DNA from 2 places in the Streptomyces sp. NPDC048411 genome. Region 1 is predicted to be linked to the other one. Evidence: predicted binding sites of a transcription regulator. Region 1 holds the regulator's gene; the other holds the start of a gene.
The links. The regulator HrcA, encoded in region 1, represses chaperone genes, less so after heat shock. The targets are predictions, from matches to a motif close to TTNGCACTCNGNNNNNCNGAGTGCNAA.
Positions count from the first base shown of each region.

Region 2: the regulator HrcA is predicted to act here: its motif matches at 2,511-2,537, upstream of AB0915_RS11710 (FmdB family zinc ribbon protein).

Region 1 covers NZ_JBEZKL010000018.1:70,990-80,914, forward strand. The annotation lists gene AB0915_RS09860 (AMP-binding protein) at 280-2,169, shown strand; gene AB0915_RS09865 (ATP-binding SpoIIE family protein phosphatase) at 2,387-4,312, shown strand; gene hemW (radical SAM family heme chaperone HemW) at 4,355-5,587, shown strand; gene AB0915_RS09875 (DUF3097 domain-containing protein) at 5,764-6,582, opposite strand; gene AB0915_RS09880 (MBL fold metallo-hydrolase) at 6,607-7,329, opposite strand; gene hrcA (heat-inducible transcriptional repressor HrcA) at 7,511-8,527, shown strand; gene dnaJ (molecular chaperone DnaJ) at 8,528-9,664, shown strand; gene AB0915_RS09895 (nitronate monooxygenase) at 9,808-9,925, shown strand, end outside.
Region 2 covers NZ_JBEZKL010000023.1:64,512-74,436, reverse strand. The annotation lists gene AB0915_RS11725 (hypothetical protein) at 1-113, shown strand, start outside; gene AB0915_RS11720 (RcpC/CpaB family pilus assembly protein) at 493-1,080, opposite strand; gene AB0915_RS11715 (S-methyl-5'-thioadenosine phosphorylase) at 1,230-2,063, opposite strand; gene AB0915_RS11710 (FmdB family zinc ribbon protein) at 2,155-2,499, opposite strand; gene AB0915_RS11705 (MFS transporter) at 2,712-3,998, opposite strand; gene AB0915_RS11700 (potassium/proton antiporter) at 4,275-5,762, opposite strand; gene AB0915_RS11695 (penicillin acylase family protein) at 6,024-8,774, shown strand; gene AB0915_RS11690 (5-formyltetrahydrofolate cyclo-ligase) at 8,872-9,465, opposite strand; gene galU (UTP--glucose-1-phosphate uridylyltransferase GalU) at 9,560-9,925, shown strand, end outside.

The DNA of each region.
Region 1 (9,925 bases):
TACTGGGTGGTAGCCCAACGGGCCCCTGTACCGCAGCATGCTGCGGTACAGGGGCCCGTTCGTTATGAAGCGGCGTCCGATTGCCTCTTACGCGGCGGACGCGGGCGCTCTACCCTGATCACGGCTTCGTGGTTACTCGCCAGTTAAACAAGCGGAACCATCCGCGCGGACAAGCACGCAGGACAAGCACGCAGACGGACGTACCCAAGCAGGAACAAGCAGCAGCACGCAGCAACCACCAATCGGTCGTGAAGCACTGCCGCAGGCCCGGAGGATGTCGTGAGCGACACACAGACCATGATCGATAACCGGCCGCCCTCCGTGGCGGGCCTTTTCATCGAGCGCGTGGCGGCCACTCCGGACGGGGAGGCCTACCGCTTCCCGGTCCCGTCGGCCACTGGCCAGGGCCCCGATGAGTGGAAGTCGGTGAGCTGGGCACAGGCCGCGGAACGTGTGTACGCGATCGCCGCCGGGCTCATCGGTCTGGGTGTGGAGCCCGAGCAGCGGATCGCGCTGTCCTCCGCCACCCGCATCGAGTGGATCTTCGCCGACCTCGGTGTGATGTGCGCGGGCGCCGCCACGACCACGATCTACCCGTCGACGAACGCCGAGGAGTCGGCGTTCATCCTCGCCGACTCGGAGAGCCGGGTGCTGATCGCGGAGGACGCCGGCCAGCTGGCCAAGGCCCGTGAGCGCCGCGCCGACCTGCCGGAGCTTTCCCATGTCGTCGTCATCGACCCGCAGGGCGTCGAGCCCGACGCGGCCGACCCCGAGGGCTGGGTGCTCTCGCTGGCCGACCTGGAGGCCCGCGGCGCCGAGCTCCTGACGAAGAACCCGTCCGTGGTCCAGGAGCGGGTCGGCGCGATCTCCGCCGACCAGCTGGCCACTCTGATCTACACCTCGGGCACCACCGGCCGCCCCAAGGGTGTGCGACTGCCGCACGACAACTGGTCGTACATGGCCAAGGCCACCGTGGCGACCGGCCTGATCACCGAGGACGACGTCCAGTACCTCTGGCTGCCGCTCGCGCACGTCTTCGGCAAGGTCCTCACCTCCGGCCAGATCGAGGTCGGTCACGTGACCGCGGTCGACGGCCGGATCGACAAGATCATCGAGAACCTGCCGGTCGTCCAGCCGACGTACATGGCCGCCGTGCCCCGGATCTTCGAGAAGGTCTACAACGGGGTCGCGTCCAAGGCGCGGGCCGGTGGCGGCGCCAAGTACAAGATCTTCCAGTGGGCGGCCGGGGTCGCCCGCGAGTACGCCAAGGTGTCCCAGGACAACTTCCGGCGCACCGGCACGGCCTCCGTACCGTTCGCACTCGGCGCCAAGCACAAGGTCGCCGACGCGCTCGTCTTCGCCAAGATCCGCGAGGCCTTCGGCGGCCGGCTCCGCGCCTGTGTCTCCGGCTCGGCGGCGCTCGCCCCCGAGATCGGCTACTTTTTCGCCGGCGCAGGCATTCACATCCTGGAGGGGTACGGGCTCACCGAGTCCAGCGCCGCCTCCTTCGTCAACCCGGGCGAGGCCTACCGCACGGGTACGGTCGGCAAGCCGCTCCCTGGCACCGAGGTACGGATCGCGGACGACGGCGAGATCATGCTGCGCGGCCCCGGCATCATGCAGGGCTACCACCGCCAGCCGGAGAAGACCGCCGAGGTGCTGGAGCCCGACGGCTGGCTGCACAGCGGTGACATCGGCGAGCTCTCGGTGGACGGCTACCTGCGGATCACCGACCGCAAGAAGGACCTGATCAAGACGTCGGGCGGCAAGTACGTCGCCCCGGCGGAGGTCGAGGGACAGTTCAAGGCGGTGTGCCCGTTCGTCTCCAACATCCTGGTGCACGGCGCGGACCGTAACTACTGCACCGCTCTGATCGCCCTCGACGAGCCGAGCGTCCTCGGCTGGGCCGCCGAGAACGGCCTGGCGGGCAAGCCGTACGCCGACGTGGTCGCGTCCCCGCAGACCGTGGAGCTCATCGACGGTTATGTGAAGCGGCTCAACGAGAGGCTGCAGCGCTGGCAGACCATCAAGCAGTTCCGGCTGCTGCCGCGCGACCTCGACGTCGAGCACGGCGAGCTCACGCCGAGCCTCAAGCTCAAGCGGCCGGTCGTCGAGCGCGAGTACAAGAACCTCATCGACGAGATGTACGTGGGGGCCCGCGAGGCATAACGCGAGGCGTCACGAAGCGCGCGCGGTGCGGACGGGGTGAGCTGCCCCGTCCGCACCGTCGTTTCGCGTCGCCGGTTCTGACAAACGGTCCGGCGTCCTTCTCTGTTCACTTCGGTAACTCGGCGCTTATGAACAGGGCCGGTCTGTCACTCTGTCCGTGTCGTCAGCGGCACACGGCAAGAGACAGGCCGTGCGAGAACACGTCAGGAGCTGCGCCATGGGGCCCATTCCCTTGCAGCGGGACACCGTTCAGCGTCCCGGTACGTACGTCGGCCAAGCGGAAGCGCAGCCGGTCGCCCGGACGAGTCTGCCCGGGAATCTCCTCGCGCCGGCCGCCGCCCGCCGGTTTGTCCGGGCCGCGCTGGCCGAGTGGACCGGACTGGGGCTGCCCACGGCCGTGGGGTTCAGCGACCGGTTGGCGGACGACGCGGTGGTTGTCGTCGATGAGCTCGTCACCAATGCCGTCGTGCACGCCGGGACCACCGTCGAGCTGCTCTTCCGGCTGGAGGAGGCGGCCGGGGACGAGGCCGCCGCCCTGGTGCTGGAGGTCGCCGATCATCACCCCGCCCGTTCCGTGCGCAGCGAACGCCCCGGCCCGTTATCGGCCGCGGACCGGGACGGACCGGCCGAGTGCGGGCGTGGACTGCAGGTCGTGGCCACGCTCGCCGAGCGCTGGGGCATCACGTACCGCACCGGCCTGAAGACCGTCTGGGCCCGACTGCCCGTCGACGACTGGACCGACGCGCCCGATCCGGCAGCCGAGCCCGAACTGCACGCCGCCGAGCTGCTCGCCCCCAGCGCCCGCCGCGCCGTCCGCGACGACGCGGACTGGGCCGGGCGCGGGGCGCTCTCGTTCCTCGCCGAGGCATCGGATCTGCTCGCGGGGCAGCTCGACGAGGACATCGTGGCGGCGCTCGCCGGGCAGCTGCTGGTTCCCCGGCTCGGCGACTGGTGCGCGATCTGGCTGCAGGGCGAAGGCGGCGGGCCCTCGGCCGCGCCACGGCTGGTGCGGGTCTGGCACGCCGACGAGGACAGCACGGAGCAGCTGCGCACGGTCCTGGAGGAGGAGCCGCTCCTGCTGTCCGACGAGGCCGGCACCGGGCCGGTTCCGGTTCCGTGGCCCCTGAGCGAGGGGGAGGGCGAGGGGACAGCCCTGGGGTTTCGGATGACGTCGGGGGACCGCACGCTCGGCGCCGTTCTGCTCGGCCGGGAGGGCGCCGCCCGGGTGCCGCACGAAGTGGCCGCTCTGGTCGAGGATTTCGTACGCCGCGTCGGCCTCGCCGTCGGTGCCGCTCGCGCGTACACCCGGCAGGCCACCATCAGCCGCGTCCTGCAGCGCGGTCTGCTGCCCAGCAAGGTCGCGGAGATACCCGGTGTCACCAGCTCGCTGGTGTACGAGCCCTCCGACGACGGTGTCGTCGGAGGTGACTTCTACGACATTTTCCCGTGCCCCGGCGACCGCTGGTGCTTCGTCCTCGGCGATGTGCAGGGCAGCGGCCCCGAGGCCGCAGTCGTCACCGGTCTCGCCCGGCCCTGGCTGCGGCTGCTGGCCCGGGAGGGGTTCCGCGTCGGCGAGGTGCTGGACCGGCTCAACCGGCTGCTCCTCGACGACGCGATGGAGACCGCCGAGGCCGCCGCGCTCATGGTCGCGGCCGCGGGCGGGCAGCACCTGGCGGAGGGCGGCCAGCATCTGCGGGAGGACGGTCCGCAGCTGCCGGACGGCGGGCAGCCCCGGTTCCTCTCCCTGCTGTACGGGGAGATGGTGCCGCTGCCCGGTGGCGGAGTGCGCTGCACGCTCGCCAGCGCGGGCCATCCGCTGCCGCTGCTGCTGCGGCCGGACGGCACCGTGCGGGCCGCCGCCGAGTCGCAGGTGCTGCTCGGGGTCGTCGAGGACGTCGCGTACGAGAGCCAGAGCTTCGACCTGGCGCCGGGGGACAGCCTGCTCTGCGTCACGGACGGGGTCACGGAGCGGCGCTCCGGGCCGGCGATGTTCGATGACGGGGACGGTCTCGCCCGGGCACTGGCCGGGTGCGCCGGGCTGACCGCGGAGGGGATCGCGGACCGGATCAAACGCGCTGTTCACGAGTTCGCCGAGCGCCCGCCGGACGACGATCTGGCGCTGGTGGTCCTGCAGGCCCGGTGAGCGCGGGCAGGGAAAGACCGGCGACGAGTGACAATGGACGGTATGCCTTCCGTACTGCCCGATGGTGAGCCCGTGCCCGACGACGGGGCGCTGCCCCGCCATGCCCTGGAAGGCGCCGCCGACCGGCAGCTCGGCTTCTACCTGCATGTGCCGTACTGCGCCACGCGCTGCGGGTACTGCGACTTCAACACGTACACGGCGACCGAGCTGCGGGGGTCGGGCGGTGCGCTGGCCTCCCGGGACAACTACGCCGCCCATCTGATCGGCGAGGTCCGCCAGGCCCGCAAGGTGCTCGGCGAGGACCCGCGACCGGTCCGTACGGTGTTCGTCGGCGGCGGTACGCCCACGCTGCTGCCCGCCGGGGATCTCGTCCGGATGCTGGCGGCGATCCGTGACGAGTTCGGGCTCGCCGACGACGCCGAGATCACCACCGAGGCCAATCCGGAGTCGGTCGACCCGGCGTATCTGGCGGAGCTGCGGGAAGGCGGCTTCAACCGGATCTCGTTCGGGATGCAGAGCGCCCGGCAGCACGTGTTGAAGATCCTCGACCGTACGCATACGCCGGGGCGGCCCGAGGCGTGTGTCGCCGAGGCCCGGGAGGCGGGCTTCGAGCACGTCAATCTCGACCTGATCTACGGCACGCCCGGGGAGTCCGACGACGACTGGCGGGCCTCGCTGGACGCGGCGATCGGAGCGGGGCCGGACCATGTGTCCGCGTACGCGCTGATCGTCGAGGAGGGCACGCAGCTGGCGCGGCGGATCCGGCGCGGCGAGGTTCCGATGACGGACGACGACGTCCACGCCGACCGGTATCTGATCGCCGACGAGGCCATGGCCGCGGCGGGCTTCTCCTGGTACGAGGTGTCGAACTGGGCCCGGACGGTGGACGGGCGGTGCCTGCACAACGAGCTGTACTGGCGGGGCGCCGACTGGTGGGGGGCCGGGCCGGGGGCGCACAGCCATGTGGGCGGGGTGCGCTGGTGGAACGTGAAGCATCCCGGCGCGTACGCGCAGGCGCTCGCGGAGGGACGGTCACCGGGCGCGGGACGGGAGATCCTGTCGGCGGAGGACCGGCGGGTCGAGCGGATTCTGCTGGAGCTGCGGCTGGTCGACGGATGTCCGCTGTCGCTGCTGGCGCCCACCGGACTGGCAGCGGCGGGGCGCGCGGTGGAGGACGGGCTGCTGGAGGCGGCGCCTTATGCGGCGGGGCGGGCGGTGCTGACTCTGCGCGGGCGGTTGCTCGCGGATGCGGTGGTCAGGGACCTGGTGGACTGACAGGCGCGGGGGTACTGGGTGAGCCGGCGGCGGGCCTGTACCCCCGCCCGCCCCCTTTCCCGGAACCGGAGGCTCCATCTTCGGGCCCCTGGAACCCCGGGCCCCCGGACCTCGGTCGCTGGACAGGCTGAACGGCGAACCTGTGCCGTGACAGGCAAGGCTTGCCGGGAGGGGCGCTACGCCGGAGCTGTCACGAAGTCGATCAGGTGTTCAACCGAGCCCAGCAGTGCCGGCTCCAGATCCTTGTACGAGCGGACCGTCGACAGGATGCGCTGCCACGCCGCGCCCGTGTTCTCCGGCCAGCCCAGTGACCGGCACACGCCCGTCTTCCAGTCCAGGCCGCGGGGCACCATCGGCCAGGAGCCGATGCCCACCGACGCCGGCTTCACCGCCTCCCAGATGTCGATGTACGGGTGGCCCACCACCAGCACGTTCGCGTCGGTGACCTCGGCCGCGATTCTCGACTCCTTGGAGCCGGGGACCAAGTGGTCGACCAGGACGCCCAGTCGCGCATCCGGGCCGGGGGCGAACGAGCGGACGATGGACGGGAGGTCGTCGATGCCTTCCAGGTACTCCACCACCACACCCTCGATGCGCAGGTCGTCACCCCAGACCCGTTCGACCAACTCCGCGTCGTGCCGGCCCTCCACGTAGATCCGGCCCGCCCGCGCCACCCGGGCCCGCGCCCCGGGGACCGCCACGGAACCGGAGGCCGTGCGGGCGGGACGGGCCGGGCCGGTCGCCGAGGGGCGTACGAGAGTGATGACGCGGCCCTCCAGGAGGAAGCCGCGCGCTTCCATCGGGAACACCCGGTGCTTGCCGAAACGGTCCTCCAGAGTCACCGTCGGGCCCTGCGCCGTCTTCTCGCAGCGGATCACCGCACCGCAGAAGCCGGTGGAGACCTCCTCCACGACCAGATCGGGCTCGGCGGGGACCTCGGGCACGGGGGCGGACTTCTTCCAGGGCGGGGTCAGGTCCGGGTGGTAGCTGCGCATCGGACGACGATAGGAGGAAACCGGTCACGACACGCCGAAGGCGGCGGACAGCCGGTCACGTTGGGCCCGTACGAACGCCGCGTCCACGACGGCCCCGTGCCCCGGCACATACACCGCGTCCTCGCCGCCCAGTGCCAGCAGCCGGTCCAGCGCGGCCGGCCAGCGCGACGGGATCGCGTCCGGGCCCGCCTGCGGTTCGCCCGATTCCTCGACCAGGTCGCCGCAGAGGACCACGGCCGGGGAGTCGGGCACGAGGGCGACGAGGTCGTGGCCGCTGTGGGCAGGGCCCACGTTCGCCAGCAGTACCTGACGGCCGCCGCCCAGGTCGAGCGTCCATTCGCCGCACACCTGGTGATGCGGCGCCACCAGGACGTCCGCCGCCTGCGCCGCGTCCTCCTCGGACACCCCGTGGCGTACCGCGTCGGCGTACAGCTCGTCCGCACCGTTGGTGAGGAGAGCGGCCGTACCGATCGCGCCGTACACCTCCGCCCCGGCGAATGCCGCGGTGCCGAGCACATGGTCGAAATGAGGGTGGCTGAGTGCGATATGCGTCACCCTCCGGCCGGTCATGGCCTGCACCTGGGTCCGTATCTCCACACCTTCGCGCAGCGTCGATCCCGTGTCGAAGAGCAGGGCTGCCTCCGCTCCGACCACCAGTGCGACCGTGGCATCCCACCCGGGGAGCCTCCGGCGGCCCACACCGTTGCCCAGTCGCTCCCAGCCGAACTCTTCCCAAGACGCGTCCATGCGGAGACGCTATCGGCAACGACCTGCGCAGTCTCGGGGTGGCGTGGCCGGTCGCCCTTGCTAGGGCCCCACCCGACCGCCGTACACTGGCGGGGGTCGCTGGCACTCGTACGCATCGAGTGCCAGGAATCACCGGAGATCCACCAGAACCGCCGAGGAAACACAGCTGGAGGTGTGCGCCATGCTCAGCGAACGCAGACTCGAGGTGCTGCGCGCCATCGTCCAGGACTATGTCGGCACCGAGGAGCCGGTCGGCTCCAAGGCGCTCACCGAGCGGCACAAGCTGGGGGTCTCCCCGGCCACCGTCCGTAACGACATGGCTGTGCTCGAGGACGAGGGTTTCATCGCCCAGCCCCACACCAGCGCGGGTCGCATCCCGACGGACAAGGGCTACCGGCTCTTCGTCGACAAGCTCGCGGGGGTCAAGCCCCTGTCGTCGCCGGAGCGCAGGGCCATCCAGAACTTCCTCGACGGCGCGGTCGACCTCGACGATGTCGTGGGCCGCACCGTACGGCTGCTCGCGCAGTTGACCCGGCAGGTCGCCGTCGTGCAGTACCCCTCACTGACCCGGTCCACGGTTCGGCATGTGGAACTGCTGTCGCTGGCGCCCGCCCGGCTGATGCTCGTGCTGATCACGGACACCGGCCGAGTCGAACAGCGCATGATCGACTGTCCCGCGCCGTTCGGTGAGACCTCTCTTGCCGATCTGCGGGCCCGGCTCAACAGCCGGGTCGTGGGGCGCCGGTTCTCGGACGTCCCGCAACTGGTGCAGGACCTGCCGGAATCCTTCGAGAGCGAGGACCGGGGAACCGTGTCCACCGTGCTCTCCACCCTGCTCGAAACCCTTGTCGAGGAGACGGAGGAGCGGCTGATGATCGGCGGCACCTCCAACCTCACCCGCTTCGGGCACGACTTCCCTCTGATGATCCGGCCGGTGCTGGAGGCGCTGGAGGAGCAGGTCGTGCTGCTGAAGCTGCTCGGCGAGGCCAAGGACTCGGGCATGACCGTACGTATCGGGCACGAGAACGCCCACGAGGGGCTCAACTCCACGTCCGTCGTCGCGGTCGGCTACGGTTCGGGCGACGAGGCAGTCGCCAAACTCGGCGTGGTCGGACCGACCCGCATGGACTACCCCGGAACGATGGGAGCGGTACGCGCAGTGGCACGTTACGTCGGACAGATCCTGGCGGAGTCGTAAGTGGCCACCGACTACTACGCCGTTCTCGGCGTGCGCCGCGACTCCTCTCAGGACGAGATCAAGAAGGCCTTCCGGCGGCTCGCACGCGAGCTGCATCCGGACGTCAACCCCGATCCGAAGACCCAGGAGCGGTTCAAGGAGATCAACGCCGCCTACGAGGTGTTGTCGGACCCGCAGAAGAAGCAGGTCTACGACCTCGGCGGCGACCCGCTGTCCGCCTCCGGCGGCGGTGGCGCGGGCGGATTCGGACAGGGTGGCTTCGGCAACTTCTCCGACATCATGGACGCGTTCTTCGGCACGGCGTCGCAGCGCGGACCGCGGTCGCGCACCCGGCGCGGCCAGGACGCGATGATCCGGCTGGAGATCGATCTCGCCGAAGCGGCGTTCGGTACCACCAAGGACATCCAGGTCGACACGGCCGTCGTCTGTACGACCTGCAGTGGCGAGGGCGCCGCACCCGGCACCTCCGCCCAGACCTGTGACATGTGCCGCGGCCGCGGCGAGGTCTCCCAGGTCACCCGGTCGTTCCTCGGTCAGGTCATGACCTCACGGCCCTGCCCGCAGTGCCAGGGCTTCGGTACGGTCGTGCCGACCCCGTGCCCGGAGTGTGCCGGTGACGGCCGCATCCGTTCGCGGCGCACGCTCACCGTGAAGATCCCCGCCGGTGTCGACAACGGCACCCGCATCCAGCTCGCGGGCGAGGGCGAGGTCGGCCCCGGCGGCGGCCCGGCCGGCGACCTGTACGTCGAGATCCATGAGCTGCCGCACCCGGTGTTCCAGCGCCGCGGCGACGACATGCACTGCACGGTCACCATCCCCATGACGGCGGGCGCGCTCGGCACGAAGGTGCCGCTGGAGACGCTCGACGGCCTGGAGGAGGTCGACATCCGGCCGGGCACCCAGTCCGGCCAGTCGGTCCCGCTGCATGGCCGCGGCATCACGCATCTGCGGGGCGGCGGGCGCGGCGACCTGATCGTGCACGTCGAGGTGACGACCCCGTCGAAGCTGGACCCGGAGCAGGAGCGACTGCTGCGGGAGCTCGCGAAGCTGCGTGGCGAGGAGCGGCCCACCGGTCAGTTCCAGCCAGGGCAACAGGGACTCTTCTCCCGCCTGAAGGATGCGTTCAACGGCCGCTGAGGACCGTCCGTACCCCGCTGTTCCCTTGCGCCGTAGCGCCCGCCCGTCCCCGGACCGGCGGGCGCTACGGCGTTCCGCGTATACCGCTCCGGCCATGCCGTGGCTGATTCGGCAGGGTGCACCGAACGTGACACGATGCGGTCATGTCATCTGCGTTGACCGATCTCTGCCGGTATCCGATCGTGCAGGCCCCCATGGCGGGCGGTGTGTCCTGTCCGCAGCTCGTGTCGGCCGTTGCCGAAGCCGGTGGGCTCGGCTTCC
Region 2 (9,925 bases), on a different contig from region 1:
ACCAGCAGTCCGCGGACGATACGGACCGAGGGTGGGGTGAGCGGGCCCCTGCCGGCGACGGCTCCGCCGACCTTGCGCGCTTCCTCGACGAGAAGCCGCCCCACCACGTCTGAGCTGCTCGTCGTGCCCGCGCCCCGGGTCCTGGCCGCGGCCCTCGCCCGTCGGCCCGCGGCGCTGCAATACGAGCGCGTCGCGGATCTCCTTCCGCACCTCCGGCTCGCCCTTCGGTGTCTCCTGCACACCGTCCTTGGCGGCCTGCACGACCGCCCGCTTGACCACGCCGATCACATGGCCGCGCAGCAGGAAGGCCTTGAAGCCGTCCGCCGGGCCGGCGTTCTTGTTTTCGCTCACGAGTGAGGCTTCCGCCGTGGGTGCCGTAGGCGGAGCGAACCGTTCCGCAATCTGGGGCAGTACGAGGCAGAACTACCCGATCCATGCCTTCGGGCCGGTTGCTTGACGGCGCATCAGTGCGCAGAGCGCGGTAAGTCACGTTCAGCACAGGGTCACCGCCAGCCGGCCCGAGATCCCCGCGCCCGCCAGCGACGCGGCCGTGCTCCGTGGCACGGACAGCACGACCAGCGCGCCGCCCGCCGCAGGACCTTCCGCGGGATCCTCGGCCCAGCCGTCGGCCGGCCGCCGCGGCACCGCCGCCACCCGGGCCCCCTTCGCCACCACCCTGGCATCGGTTCCGGCGCCCCCGGCCGCGATCACATCGACGCGGTCGCCGGGGCGCAGCAGCCGGACGGTTGCCGCATCCGCGATCCGGACCGGTGCCGACACCAGCGGAACCGGCCGTCGCTTCCCTCCCGGCCCGGCACCTGCCGCGCCCCCGGCACCGCCCGGCGCCTCACCGCTGCCCAGTCCTGCGGCCGTCAGCGCCGCGGCCGTCAGCGCCAGCCCGGCCGCCATCGCGCGACGCTGCCGCCACATCGCACGCCGCAGCCGACGCCCCCCGCCCCCGCGCACCCGTAACGGCGCGAACGAGGGCACCCCGCAAGGCGCGGGCGCTGACACCGGCGGCCCCGGGACGGACGGGCGTACATGAGACGAGGAAGAGGTCGCAGAAGCGGGCGGGAACATGGCCAACACCACCAGTCGTGAGGAGCGCGGAGTCCGGACGAACGCCGACGCCCCTCACCCTCCGCCTTCCGCGAGATTCCCGCTGAGCCCTGTGGACAGCCCCCACGATGTGGACAACTCCGTCACCCGCCCGCCACCGGGGCACCCGCCTAAGGCAGTTCGAGCCCCGTCTCGATCCCGTCCAGCGCCTTCGCACAGGGACAGTGACGATCCCCCTCGGCGGGCAGCGCGGTCACCGCGTCGAAGAGCACCGCCCGCAGCCGGTCCACGTTGGCGGCGAACACCTTCAGCACCTCCTCGTGGGAGACGCCCTCGCCTGCCTCGGCACCCGCGTCCAGGTCCGTCACCAGCGTCATCGTCGTGTAGCAGAGCCCCAGTTCGCGGGCGAGCACGGCCTCCGGGTGCCCGGTCATCCCGACCACGGACCAGCCCATCGCCGCGTGCCAGCGCGATTCGGCCCGGGTCGAGAAGCGCGGCCCCTCGACGACGACGAGCGTGCCGCCGTCCACCGGCTCCCAACCCCTGCCGCGGGCCGACGCCAGCGCGACCTTGCGCCCCTCGGGGCAGTACGGGTCGGCGAAGCCCAGGTGCACCACGTTCGGCGCCACACCGTCCGCCCGGGTCTCTCCGTCGTAATACGTCTGCGTACGGGCCTTGGTGCGGTCCACCATCTGGTCCGGTACGAGCAGCGTTCCCGGTCCGTACTCCGGGCGCAGCCCACCGACCGCGCACGGGCCGAGCACCTGACGTACGCCGACGGACCGCAGCGCCCACAGGTTGGCGCGGTAGTTGATGCGGTGCGGCGGCACATGGTGGCCGCGTCCGTGGCGGGGGAGGAAGGCGACCCGGCGGCCGCCGATCTCGCCGAGGAAGAGGGAATCACTCGGCTGTCCGTACGGGGTGTCCACGCGAACCTCGGTGACGTCCTCCAGGAAGGAGTACAAGCCCGAGCCGCCGATGACACCGATCTCTGCGTTCACCATGCGATCACACTAGCGGGGCCGTAAATGCCCGGGGCCCCGCCGATCGGATCGGCAGGGCCCTCGGATGAAGTGTGAAGCTGCGTACCTCGGCTCAGGCGGCCGACGTACCGCTCGACGACGACGCGGAGGACGACGACGAGGAAGAGGAGGAAGCGGTGGACGACGACGCGGACGACTTCGAGTCCGACCCCGTCGAAGAAGACGAAGCGGAACCGGATGCCTTCGCGGACGAAGACGACGGCGTGCTGCTCGACGACGATCCGCGGCTGTCGTTCCGGTAGAAACCGGAACCCTTGAAGACAATGCCGACGGCCGAGAACACCTTCTTCAGGCGTCCTTCGCAGTTCGGGCACACGGTCAGAGCGTCATCGGTAAACTTCTGCACCGCCTCGAGGCCCTCGCCACATTCGGTGCACTGGTACTGATAGGTCGGCACTTGTCTTCCTCCTGGCACTCTCACTCGATGAGTGCTAACGATCCTCAATGGTAGCTGCTACGGGCCGCTGTTTGCAGTAACGTCTGTCACCTGCCTGAAGGGCAGCGGTCAAGGCTTGGCCGTCGCGAGGGCCGCTGGCCTGAGCGAAAAGCTGCCACATATGTAGCGCAGGAATCACACTCACGTATTCCGCTGAGCGAGCGCATGAATCGTCACTTTCCGGCCGCGACAGGGTCGCGGTGAACCGAGCCACGTGCAGCCATGATGGTCGCGCGGGCCGGTGTCAGCCGCGAACGCAGCGTCACCAGGGTCACGAGTGCCAGCGCGGTCCCCACCAGCGGCACCACGAAGCCGGTGCTCGCGCCGTGGGCGTCCGCGAGCCGTCCGGCGACCGTCACCGCAGCCGCCTGGCCGAGCGCGATCGAGCCCGTCAGCCAGGTGAACGCCTCGGTCCGCGAGGACGCCGGAACCAGCGTCTCGACCAGCGTGTATCCGCTGATCAGCGCGGGTGCGATGGAGAGCCCGACGAGCAGCCCGAGCCCGGCCAGCAGCGGCACGGAGTGCACCGCCCACAGCCCCGAAGCAGTCAGGGTCAGCGCCGCGTACCCGGCGATCAGCCTGCGCCGCGGTCCGCTCTTCCAGGCGATGGCGCCGCAGGCGATCCCGGCCAGCATGTTGCCGGCCGCGAAGATCCCGTACAGCAGGCCGTTCGCGCCGGGCCGGCCGATCTCCTCGGTGAACGCGGTCAGCGAGACCTGCATGCCGCCGAACACCGCGCCGATCCCGAGGAAGGCCACCGCGAGCACCCGTACGCCCGGCACGGACAGAGCGGAGACGCGTTGTTCGGAGGCGCCGGCCGCGGCGGCGCGGACCGCGGGCTGGGTGCGGTGCTGCGCCGCGAAGAACAGCCCGCCCACCAGCGTCAGCGCGGCTTCCGCGATCAGCCCGGCCGCCGGGTGCACACCAGTGCACAGCGCGGTGGCGAGGACCGGCCCGATGACGAAGGTGAACTCGTCCGTCACCGACTCGAAGGCGGCGGCGGTCGGCATCAGCGGCGAGGCCTTCCGGCCCGGTGCCGCGCCCAGCAGGGCGGCCCAGCGGGCCCGCACCATGGGCCCGATCTGGGGGACGGATGCACCCGTCGGCACGGCGGCCAGGAACAGCAGCCACAGCGGCGCGTCCGCCAGGGCGAGTGCGGTCAGTGCCGATACGGACGCGGCGTGCACGAGGACGCCCGGGATCAGTACGGCGCGCTGGCCGATGCGGTCGGCGAGCCTGCCGCTCTGGGGTGCGAACAGCGCCATGGAGACGCCGGTGACAGCGGCGACGGCACCCGCGCTGCCGTACGAACCGGTGGTGTGCTGCACCAGCAGGACGATGCCGATGGTCAGCATCGCGAAGGGCTGCCGTGCGGCGAAGCCCGGAAGGAAGAAGGTCCACGCACCGGGGGTGCGCAACAGTTGCCCGTAACCGGGGCGGTCGGAGACCGTGGACGCCACGGTCCATGCCTTTCTGCCGCCTGGTAGCGGTGCCCCCGCCGGTCCGCACCTTGTGGGTGCCGGTCCCGTACGGGGGCTGCCGAGAGCTGTCCTCTTCGCGCGGAACTGCGGTAGATGCCGGGCGCTCGCTGCAGAGGCGGAGGACGCCACGACCGCCATACGGTCGCGCCAGCTCTGCGTCAGGCAGAGTTGGTCGATCAGGTTTCCTTCATGCTACAGGCAGGAGCCTGCCTGCCTGCGATGGTGCGCAGACTCCTGGTCGTGCGCCTCGGGTGGTCAGTGATGGGCCCTCGCGCCGCTGCCGGTCCCTCTGCTGCGCCCGTCGGTCCCCAGCCAACTGGCCAGCTTGCCGCCCTCGCCGACTGCGCGCAGCCGCGACTCCGCCGCGTCGCGTACCGGATCGGTCGCGACGACCAGCAGTTCGTCCCCGTGCCGCAGCACCGTCGACGGCGCGGGGACGAAGCTCTTGCCTTCCCGTACGACCAGGGTGACTGCGGCGCCGGCGGGCAGTCGCAGTTCGGAGACCTCCACGCCGTGCATCTTCGACCTGGCGGGGATCGCCACCGACAGCAGATGACCGCGCAGCCGTTCCAGCGGCGCCGACTCGATGCCCAGGTCGGCGGCCTCGGACGGGTCCTCGGCGATCTTCAGGGCCTTCGCCAACCAGGGCAGCGTCGGTCCCTGGATCAGGGTGTATACGACGACGAGCACGAAGACGATGTTGAAGACCCGGGTGGAGCCTTCGATCCCGGACACCATCGGAATGGTCGCCAGGATGATGGGTACGGCGCCGCGCAGCCCCGCCCATGACATGAGGGCCTTCTCCTGCCAGGACATCCGGAACGGGATCAGGGAGATGAAGACCTCCATCGGGCGCGCCACCACGGTCAGCACCAGACCCACGACGACCGCGGGCCAGAAGTCGTCGAGCAGATCGTGCGGCGTGACAAGCAGACCGAGCACGACGAACATGCCGATCTGGGCCAGCCAGCCGAGTCCGTCGGCGAAGCCGCGGGTGGCCGGCCAGTGCGGCAGCTTGGCGTTGCCGAGGATCATCGCGGCCAGATAGACGGCGAGGAAGCCACTGCCATGGGCCATGGCGCCCGCCGCGTACGCGGCCACGGCGATCGCCATCACCGCGATCGGGTAGAGACCGGACGCGGGCAGGGCCACACGACGCAGTCCGAACGAGCCGAGCCAGCCGACGGTGATGCCGACGGCCGCGCCGATCGCGAGTTCCAGAGCTATCTCGCCGACCAGGACGTACCAGCTGTCGATCGGCCCCTTGGTCGAGAAGGCCACTACCAGGATCACCACGGGGGCGTCGTTGAAGCCGGACTCGGCCTCCAGTACGCCGGTCACGCGGGCCGGCAGCGGCACCTTGCGCAGCACGGAGAAGACGGCTGCGGCGTCCGTCGACGAGACGACCGCGCCGATGATCAGCGCCTGCCGCCAGTCCAGGCCGACCAGGTAGTGCGCCCCTGCCGCGGTGACGCCCACGCTCACCGCGACGCCGACGGTCGACAGCATCGCGGCGGCGGGCAGCGCCGGCTTGATCTCCTTCCACTTCGTACCGAGGCCGCCCTCGGCCAGGATCACGACAAGGGCCGCATAGCCGAACATTTGGGTCAGTTCGGCATTGCTGAACTTGACGTGGAAGATCCCGTCCTGCCCTATGGCGATCCCGATGCCGAGATACAGGAGCAGGCTGGGGAGCCCGCTGCGGGACGAGATGCGCACCGCCGCGACGGCGACGAGCAGCACGAGCGAGCAGACGAGCAGGAGTTCGTTGAGCGCGTGGACAGTCAGTGGCCGTTCCTTCCCTGCGTACACCTGCCGAATCGTCTTCCGGCGGCCGGTACTTCGTTACCTTACCTAATCTTTAACGTTTTCTTGACGGCTTCGAGCGTTCGTTTGATCGCTCCTCGATTCGATGCATCCCGATACCGCGTCGGAGCCGCTTCGGTGCTGCGCCTATGGTTGCTCCTGCACTCCCAGGACCACCCTGCCCCTCGAAGGACAGCGATGCCCGCCAACACAACCGCCTCTTCCGGCTCTTCCGGTTCCGCCGGTGGGAAGACCGGCAAGAAGAAGGGGCGACGCGCCCGCCTGATCGTGATCGTCCTGGTGCTGGCGCTTGTCGCGGGTATCGGCTACGGCGCGTTCTGGTCCGTGACCACCGTGCGGGCCTCGTACCCGCAGACGAACGGCTCCATCAAGATCGACGGCCTCGCCGGCAATGTCGACGTCAGGCGCGACAGCTACGGGATCCCGCAGCTCTACGCGGACTCCGACGCCGACCTGTTCCGCGCCCAGGGCTTCGTGCAGGCGCAGGACCGCTTCTGGGAGATGGACGTCCGCCGTCATATGACGGCCGGCCGGCTCTCCGAGATGTTCGGCTCCGGGCAGGTCGACACGGACGCCTTCCTGCGCACGCTGGGCTGGCGCAAGGTCGCGCAGGAGGAGTACGACACCGTCCTGTCCGCGGACACCAAGAAGAACCTCCAGGCGTACGCGGACGGCGTGAACGCCTACCTCAAGGGGCGCGACGGCAAGGACATCTCCGTCGAGTACGCCGCGCTCGGCCTCACCAACGACTACAAGCCGACCAAGTGGACCCCGGTCGACTCGGTCGCCTGGCTCAAGGCGATGGCCTGGGACCTGCGCGGCAACATGCAGGACGAGATCGACCGCTCGCTGATGACCAGCAGGCTCAGCAAGAAGCAGATCAAGGACCTGTACCCGGCGTACCCGTACGACAAGCACGACCCGATCGTCAGCGAGGGCGCGATCTCGCCGGTCACCGGCACGTTCGACCCGAAGTCGACGCCGACCTCCGGTATCGGCGCGAACACCGTGCAGGGTGCCACCGAGGGGGTGAACACCCAGCTCGCCTCGCTCTCCGACACCCTCGACCGGATCCCCGCGCTGCTCGGCCCGAACGGCAACGGCATCGGCTCCAACTCCTGGGTGGTCTCCGGCACATACACGACGACCGGCAAGCCGCTGCTCGCCAACGACCCGCACCTGGCGCCGCAGCTGCCCTCGCTCTGGTACCAGATGGGGCTGCACTGCCGGGAGATCAAGCCCACCTGTCAGTACGACACCGCCGGGTACACCTTCTCCGGCATGCCGGGCGTGATAATCGGTCACAACCAGGACATCGCCTGGGGGTTCACCAACCTCGGCGCCGACGTCACCGACCTCTTCCTGGAGAAGGTCTCCGGCGACGGCTACCAGTACGACGGCAAGGTGAAGCCGTTCGTCACCCGTGAGGAGACCATCAAGGTCGCGGGCGGCGCGAGCCGGCACATCACCGTGCGCGAGACCAACAACGGTCCGCTGGTCTCCGACCGCAGCAGCGAGCTGGAGAAGGTCGGCCAGAAGGCCCCCGTCGCCAACGCCGCGCCGGACCGCGCCGACGGTTACGCGGTCGCCCTGAAGTGGACCGCACTGGAACCCGGCCACTCCATGGACGCAGTCTTCGAGCTCAACCGCGCCAAGGACTTCACCACCTTCCGCGCGGCTGCCAAGCACTTCGAGGTGCCCTCGCAGAACCTCATCTACGCGGACAACAAGGGCAACATCGGGTACCAGGCCCCCGGCAAGATCCCGGTCCGCAAGAAGGGCGACGGCACGATGCCGAGCCCCGGCTGGACCTCGCAGTACGGCTGGGAGAAGGACCCGATCCCGTTCGACCGGCTGCCGTACGAGTACAACCCGAAGCGCGGCTACATCGTCACCGCCAACCAGGCCGTCATCGACGAGACATACCCCCACCTGCTCACCAAGGACTGGGGCTACGGCACCCGCAGTCAGCGGATCAACGACCTCATCGCGTCGAAGATCAAGGGCGGCGAGAAGATCTCGACCGAAGACATGCAGAAGATGCAGATGGACAACACCAGCGAGATCGCCGCGCGGCTGGTGCCCGAACTGATGAAGATCAAGGTCTCCGACACGAGCGTGCGCGAGGCGCAGAAGCTCCTGGAGGGCTGGGACTACACCCAGGAGCCCGACTCGGCGGCCGCCGCGTACTTCAACGCGGTCTGGCGCAACATCCTGAAGCTGGCCTTCGGCGACAAGCTGCCCAAGGAGATGCGGGTCAAGGGTGAATGCCTCACCGTGCTCCCGGCCGACAGCACGGGCCCGGTCGACGAGCAGGACAAGCCGGTACGCGAATGCGGTCAGCGCGACGCGGACTCGGCGCAGCCGGACGGCGGCGACCGCTGGTACCAGGTGGTCGCCAACCTCATGGACGACGAGAACAACGACTGGTGGAAGGCGCCGGAGAACCGCAGGGACAACGCGACCGAGAACCGTGACGAGCTCTTCGCCCGCGCCATGAAGGACGCCCGCTGGGAGCTGACCGCCAAGCTCGGCAAGGACATCTCCACCTGGAGCTGGGGCCGGCTGCACCAGCTGACCCTGAAGAACCAGACCCTCGGTACCGAAGGCCCCGATCTGCTCCAGCGGGCCCTCAACCGCGGCCCGTGGAACCTGGGCGGCGGCGAGGCCGCGGTCAACGCCAGCGGCTGGAACGCGGCGGGCGGCTACGAGGTCATCTGGGTCCCGTCGATGCGCATGGTCGTCAACGTGGGGGACTGGGACAAGTCCCGCTGGATCAACCTCACCGGTGCGTCCGGTCACGCGTTCAGCGCGCACTACACCGATCAGACCGACAAGTGGGCCAACGGAGATCTGCTCGACTGGTCCTTCGGGACGAACGCCGTGGCCAAGTCGACGAAGGACACGCTGACGCTCAAGCCGTCGTAGGGCGGCGGACCCGGCACCGCGGGGTCCGGGCCGACGGGCCCGGCGCGGTGCCGGCCGGGCTCACGGCCTCCCCCACTCCCTATCGCGGGGGAGGCCGTCACTCGGTGAAGCGCCGCGTTCCGGCCGGCGTCACCACGGCGTCCACGGGGTGGTCGTGCGGTTCCACGGGAACCGTCGCGACCACCTCGTTGTCATAGAGCAGGACGATCAGCGCGGGGTGCGCCCCCGCGGCCGCGAGCCGGGCCAGCACCCGGTCGTACGAACCGCCGCCCCGGCCGAGCCGCATCCCGCGTCCGTCCACCGCGAGGCCCGGCAGCAGGACCGCGTCCGCGTCGAGGACGGCGTCGGGTCCGAGCCGTGGACCGTCCGGCTCCAGCAGCCCGCGGCCCGCCGGGCGGAGGTGGCCGGCACCTTCGTAAGGCGCCCAGTCCAGATCGTTGTCCGGGAGGAGCACCGGCAGCAGTACCTGGACGCCCCGCGCGCGCAGCGCGTCCAGCAGCGCGCGGGTTCCCGGTTCACTCCCGACCGAGACATAGGCGGCGACGGTACGGGCCCCGGCCAGCTCGGTGAGACCGACTGCGCCCCGGGACAGAACCATCGCGGCATTTTCGACGTCTTCGCTGGTCAGGAGGGATCGCGAGGCGAGTAGTTGACGCCTGAGCGAGGCCTTTCCGGACATGTCGGTGTTCAACGCGCACCTGCAAATCTCTCGTATGTGCATATAGAAGTACAAAGTTAATCGGAGGCTCATCTGTCGCCCGCGCTCACCGGTTATGGTTGCGCGCATGACTCAGTTGCACCCCAGGATCAGCAAGGCTGTCATTCCGGCCGCGGGACTCGGTACCCGCTTCCTGCCGGCCACCAAAGCCACTCCCAAAGAGATGCTGCCTGTGGTCGACAAGCCCGCTATCCAGTACGTCGTCGAGGAGGCGGTGGCGGCCGGTCTCTCCGACGTACTCATGATCACGGGCCGCAACAAGCGTCCGCTCGAGGACCACTTCGACCGCAACTACGAGCTGGAGTCGGCGCTCACCCGGAAGGGAGACGCCGACCGGCTCCAGAAGGTCCAGGAGTCGAGCGACCTCGCCACCATGCACTACGTCCGCCAGGGCGACCCGCGCGGCCTCGGCCATGCCGTGCTGTGCGCCGCA